Prochlorococcus marinus str. MIT 9515: one gene and its partner. The protein of the gene in region 1 interacts with the protein of each later gene in a pairwise test. Links are inferred from orthologs where the notes say so. Each region holds a gene or a part of one and is shown on either strand. Other genes may lie near its edges.

Region 1 (3,189 bases):
TCTTGATTACTCTGGAATCTTGAAAACTTTGGGAGTAGTGGCAAAATTAAAACGTTTGATAAGATTCCAAGTGGCGCTTGTATAAGAAAGTTACCGTAGGCTAAACCTGATGCAGCTCCTTGAAAACTTGAAGCGAAAAACATATCGATAAAAACATTTATTTGTCCTAAACCTGATGAAATTGATGCAGGCGCGATCAATTTTAAGATTCTTTTCTCTTCACTGTTAACTGATTGGACTCCTAATTTAAATCTTAATAAGCCGATCTTATTTATTTCCCAGAGTTGTATAACGAATTGAATGCAAGTACCTGTCAAGGTTGCTGAAGCTAGTAATCCTGTATAAAAAAAATTATTGGAAGTTGTATTTTGAGAATTTATAATCCAACTGATTGTAATAAATAAAATTGTTGTAAGACTTGTAAAAGCTGGACTTATACTGGATAAGAAAAATTTATTTCTTGAATTGAGAGCTCCAAAACTTAAACCTATAAAAGCTGATAAAGGGATGCAAGGAGTTAGTAATTTTAGTTGGTAACTTGCAATTGATTTGGATTCGATACTTAAATTTGGACCTATAAAATTTATAAAAAAATCGGAATTAAAAAATATAATTATTCCTAATAAAAAAAATAAAAAAGTTAATTTAATACTTACTTTTGTTAGAACAATAGCCCCATCGCGCTTATTAAGAGGGGTTATTACGGCTACAACAGCATTATGTAATGGACCGTTAATACCTCCAATAAGAATAAGTAAAAACCCAGGAATTATGTAAGCATAATTGAACGCATCATATGTTGTTCCAACCCCAAAGGCCGCAGCTATAAATATTTGTCTAATACAACCCGCAGCTTTACTTAGGGATGTGGCAAAGGAAATTGATACTATATTGTTTTTTAAATATGAATTCATTAGATATTGATTAAAATTTTTTCTAAGAAGATATATAGTCAATTATATTTTATTTTATTTTATAGAATATCTATGGATGATCGGATCATTAATTTTGAACCATTAATTGAAGGTGTTTTAATTAAAAGATACAAAAGATTTCTTTCAGATATTAAGCTTGATAATGGTGAGATTGTTACAGCCCATTGCGCTAATACAGGTCCAATGAAAGGGCTTTTAAATGAAGGAGCCAAAGTGCGAATTAGCTATTCTTCCTCTCCTAAAAGAAAGCTATCTTGGACTTGGGAACAAGTAGAAGTAACAGGAATCAATAATGAAAAGGTTTGGGTTGGAATAAATACATTATTTGCAAACAAATTAATTAAAACAGTTATTGAAAAAAACTTACTAAAAGATAAGCTTGGTGATATTGCTACAATCCAATCAGAAGTGGTTTATGGGCAAGATAAAAAAAGTAGAATAGATTTTCTTTTGACTCCAAAAATTTCAAATCCAGATAATCGTAAAATTTTTATTGAGGTTAAAAATACTACCTGGAAAAAAAATAAAATAGCTCTTTTCCCTGATACAGAAACAAAAAGGGGACAAAAACATTTAATAGAATTAAAGGGTGTAATGCCTGAAAGTAAAAGTGTTTTAGTTCCTTGTATTACTAGAAAAGATGTAGATTTTTTTGGTCCAGGGGATGAAGCAGATCCTATTTATGGAGATCTTTTTAGGGATTCAATCGATGCAGGAATGCTTTTAATCCCATGTTGTTTTGAATTTCATAAAGACCACATAACTTGGAAAGGATTTAAACCCTTGAAATTAGATGGCTAATCTGGTGATTTTTGATTTTATTGTAAAAATTTTAATTAAATGAAAATTATTTAATGAGTAACTATCAAATTGGTATAAATGAATACTCGACATAGACAGTTTTCAGAGCAAAATTATGAATGAAAGGAAACAGCATTTGCTGTTTTTTGTAGACTAATTTTTTTTATGACCAATGCTTTGCAAACGCCTCATAGGCGCTCGAGTTCCAAGCTACAAGATGCGAGTCTTGTTAATGGACCCATGCTCCTTTTGAGAAGTATTCGTGGATTCAGTTCAAACCGTTCAATGTTATGGCTTGCAACTGTTCCTCTCTCTTTGTTTGGTTTAGGTATTTTTAATCTTTCAGCTCATGCAGCTGATTTGCCCGAGCTAAATGCAGCTTTTCTTGCTAACAATTTATGGCTTTTGATCGCTACCATTTTAGTGATCTTTATGAATGCTGGCTTCGCTATGGTTGAAGCAGGTATGTGTCGGTCTAAAAACGCCGTTAACATTCTTACTAAAAATCTTTTTGTATTTGCTTTGGCTGTAACCTCTTATTGGTTTATTGGTTATTCACTAATGTACGGGGGAAGTATTGCTGACGGATGGCTTTATTTTGGAGGCCTATTTTTTGATCCAACAGTTACTGCGGATATGGTTACTGATGCTGGATTAGTTCCAACAGTCGATTTCTTATTCCAGTCTGCTTTTGCAGGTACTGCAGCAACTATCGTTTCTGGTCTTGTTGCTGAAAGAGTTAAATTTGGTGAGTTTGTTGTTTTTGCGATTGTTTTAACAGCATTTATTTATCCAATTGCTGGTAGTTGGAAATGGAATGGAGGTTGGCTTGACTCTCTTGGTTTCGTTGACTTTGCTGGTTCTTCAATTGTTCATTCAGTTGGAGCATGGGCAGGTTTGGTAGGAGCTATGCTTCTCGGGCCAAGAATTGGTAAATTTAGAGATGGAAAGCCTCAAGCTATGCCAGGACACAATATGGCTATTGCCACATTGGGTGCTTTGGTTCTATGGATAGGTTGGTATGGATTTAATCCGGGTTCTCAACTTGCTATGGATCAATGGGTCCCATATGTTGCTGTAACAACAACTCTTGCAGCTGCAGCCGGTGCGATAGGAGCAACTATTGTGTCCACTTTAACTTCAGGAAAGCCTGATCTTACAATGATCATTAATGGTATTCTTGCGGGTCTGGTAAGTATTACTGCAGGTTGTGGTGATATGACTCTTGCAGGTGCTTGGTTCGCTGGGCTAGTCGGAGGCATTATCGTTGTATTCTCTGTTGCAGCTGTTGATGCAGCCGAAATTGATGATCCTGTTGGAGCATTCTCTGTTCATGGTGTATGTGGTGTATGGGGTACCCTCGTTATTGGTCTTTGGGGAACTGCAGTTCAAGCAGATGGAGCAGGTTTGGGTTTGTTCAATGGTGGTGGAATTAAACTACTTCTTGTTCAAG
Region 2 (3,274 bases), 320 kb from region 1 along the record:
AAGAAATAAATGATGAAAAGAATTGGCCCGAACTATATTGGGGAAAAGATGAAAGAATTGAAATAATTTCAAATGAAACGATATTAAATTCTTTCCTTTTGGGAGAAAATGTCCCGAATTATCTTGAGAATTTAAGTTTTAAGAACCTTAAATTAAAACTTGGTCCGGATTTTAGAATTCAATACTCAGAAATAATTAAAGCTTATTTAGACACTAAGTTAGATTTGAATTTCAATGGAAATGTTGGTAAAGATTTAAACGCTAGAGGACTTATTACCTTAAGTAAAGGTATAGCAAATCTATATACAACCCCTTTCAAATTGGATAAAAATAAAGAAAATTATATTTTATTTGCCTCAAGAAGTGGCATTGTTCCTTTTATCAACTTTTCACTAACTAGTAAAGTTCCAGATTTAATAATCCCAATTAGTGAAAATAATCAAGATCTAAATAGTTCAAGTGGTTTAGATTCGAATGTTGGTTCAAGTGGTTTTGGGGTAGTTGGAATAGGTAATACAAGACTTATAAAAATTGAGGCTTCATATGAAGGATTTCTCGATCAATTATCTTTTGAAGATGAAAATAAAAAAATACAACTAAGAAGTACACCTAGCTATAACAGATCTCAAATTATTGGTTTGATAGGAGGAAACTCTGCAAATTTAATAAATAGAGCATTTATTTCTCAAATAAATAGTTCAGATGGATTTAGTGATCGATTTCAACTATCTTTATATCCTGCTTTAATAGAGAATAATGAATCAATAAATAATGTTTTTTCAAATGAAAAATTTGAAGTCAATGATACCGAAGATTCATCTTCTAATGTAGGATTTTCTTCTCAAGCTTGGATTGCTGAAATAGGACTTGATATTACAGATAGAGTGAACTTTGCCGTTCAAGCAACACCCGACAGGGATGATTTACCGCCTCTTGGAATACTTACTTTGCAAGCTAATCCAAACTTAGAATTGTTAGGAACTATCGATTCTGATGGAAAGTGGAAAAGTCAACTACAGTTATTTTTTAGATATTAATTCCTAAAATAAAAGTTTTAAGAATGCTTATTTTGACTTATTATTAAATTTAAATAAAATCAAATTATGACTGATATATTTGAAGTTCCCAGCCCAGATAATAATCTTTTAGATAAAGCTGAGCAACTTCGCTTAGCTTCAATTAAAACTAGTCAAACAAATAATAATGAGAGAATTAGAGCTTTGAATTTAATGGCTGACTCTCTAGAAAAAAACTCAAAAGAAATAATTGACTCTAATTTTGAAGATTATAAAAAAGCAGAAATAAAAGGAATTTCAAAGGCCTTACTTTCTAGATTAAAGCTATCAAAAGAAAAACTAAATTTAGGAATAGAAGGGATAAGAAAAGTTGGTGACTTGTCAGATCCACTAGGTCAAATCCAAATAAAAAAGGAACTTTCCAAAGGACTCATTCTAGAGAGAAAAACAGTTCCTATTGGAGTGCTAGGAGTGATTTTCGAATCAAGACCTGATGCAGTAATGCAAATAAGTTCTTTGGCAATTAGAGCTGGGAATGGAGTAATGCTTAAAGGGGGGAGTGAAGCCAATTTTACTAATCAAGCAATTGTTAGTGCACTTAAGAAGGGTTTGCAGAAATCAAATATCGATGATAACGCTATCTGTCTTTTAACAAGTAGAAAAGATAGTATGGCGATGCTGAACTTAGAAAAATTTATAAATTTAATTATTCCAAGAGGAAGTAATGAACTCGTTAAATTTATACAGGAAAATACAGGAATCCCTGTTCTTGGCCATGCTGATGGGATTTGTCATTTATACATAGACGATGAAGTAAATCTTGATATTGCTTTAAAAGTGGCTTTAGATAGTAAGATTCAATATCCAGCTGCCTGTAATGCTATTGAGACTCTTTTAATACATAAAAGTATTGCCCCTGCCTTTCTGAAAAAAGCTATCCCAATTTTTAATTCTAATAATGTTAAGTTGATTGGAGATAAAAAAGCTGTTAAATTGGGCGTCGCTTTTGAAGCTAATTACGAGGACTGGCAAACTGAATATTTAGATCTTATTCTCTCTATAAAAATTGTTGATGATTTAGAAGAAGGAATTGCTCATATACAAAAATTCAGTTCAAAACATACAGATGGAATAATCACTGAAAATATAAGTAACGCTAATAAATTCATGAGTGAGATAGATAGTGCAGGGGTTTTTCATAATTGCTCAACAAGGTTCGCAGATGGTTTTAGATATGGCTTTGGAGCTGAAGTTGGGATATCTACTCAGACATTACCCCCAAGAGGTCCAGTAGGACTGGAGGGGTTGGTAACGTATAAGTATTTTTTAAGAGGTGAAGGCCATAGTGTTGATGATTTTTCATCTGGAAAATCAATATATACCCATAAAGATCTTTAAATATTATAAGAATGGGAACATATTTAAAAATTAAGAATATTAAACTTTGGTCAAGAGTTGGTGTCCTAGAAGAAGAAAGAGAATTAGGGCAACTTTTTAGTTTAGATGTACTTCTATGGGCTGATTTTGAAAAGTGTACTCAAAATGATGATATTAAAAGTACAGTTGATTATTCAAAATTAGTTGAAATAGTAAAATATCAATCCAAGAAAATATGTTGCTTTACTATTGAGAAATATTCAAATGAAATTTTAAAAATTATTGATGAAGAGTTTGAACTTAGCCGAATTAAAATAATACTAACGAAATGTAAGCCTCCAATAATTGGTTTTGATGGAGAGGTCTCAATTGTAAGAGTTTTAGAAAATAATTAAAAGTTTTGTCAAAAAGAGATCCCATAATATTAATTCATGGTCTTTGGAATACAGCAGATATCTTTTCTTCGATTACTTCGAAACTTGATGAGATTGGAATTGAATATTTTGCACCAACTTTGAAGCATGAATATGGAATGACATCTATTGTTGAATTAACTAGTTTATTAAATGATTTAATTTTAGAGAAATATGGTTATGAAAAAAAACTTGATATTTTGGGATTCTCAATGGGAGGAATAATTGGTAGGTATTGGATAAAAAAAATGAATGGTTATAAAAGAACTAGAAGATTTATAACGGTGGGTTCACCTCACAAAGGAACATTGGCATCACAATTAATTCCTAAATATCCATTTAAAGGAATATCTGAAATGAAAATAAATAGCTATTTATTAAGAGAATTGTCAAAATCTGATTATCTTCTTAAGGGGATTCATTGTATAAGTTTTTTTACTTATTGGGACCTTATGGTTTTCCCAGGAT

What was found.
Region 2: the proteins of sfsA (region 1) and P9515_RS03255 interact in binary tests that used the Escherichia coli proteins (3 or more experiments, as listed by UniProt). The link is inferred for Prochlorococcus marinus str. MIT 9515 from one-to-one orthologs.

The regions. Positions count from the first base shown.
Region 1 is NC_008817.1:270,058-273,246, forward strand. The notes cover bases 9-2,861. They hold sfsA (DNA/RNA nuclease SfsA), read left to right. Parts: upstream 9-986; coding sequence 987-1,736; downstream 1,737-2,861. Other genes in these bases: murJ (murein biosynthesis integral membrane protein MurJ), read right to left, coding at 9-914; P9515_RS01455 (ammonium transporter), read left to right, coding at 1,902-2,861. Outside these bases: more of murJ, read right to left, coding at 1-8; more of P9515_RS01455, read left to right, coding at 2,862-3,189. UniProt on the Escherichia coli protein: Binds to DNA non-specifically. Could be a regulatory factor involved in maltose metabolism.
Region 2 is NC_008817.1:588,179-591,452, forward strand. What follows is about bases 321-3,258. They hold P9515_RS03255 (glutamate-5-semialdehyde dehydrogenase), read left to right. Parts: upstream 321-1,103; coding sequence 1,104-2,414; downstream 2,415-3,258. Other genes in these bases: P9515_RS03250 (translocation/assembly module TamB domain-containing protein), read left to right, coding at 321-1,037; P9515_RS03260 (dihydroneopterin aldolase), read left to right, coding at 2,426-2,788; P9515_RS03265 (esterase/lipase family protein), read left to right, coding at 2,794-3,258. Outside these bases: more of P9515_RS03250, read left to right, coding at 1-320; more of P9515_RS03265, read left to right, coding at 3,259-3,274. UniProt on the Escherichia coli protein: Catalyzes the NADPH-dependent reduction of L-glutamate 5-phosphate into L-glutamate 5-semialdehyde and phosphate. The product spontaneously undergoes cyclization to form 1-pyrroline-5-carboxylate.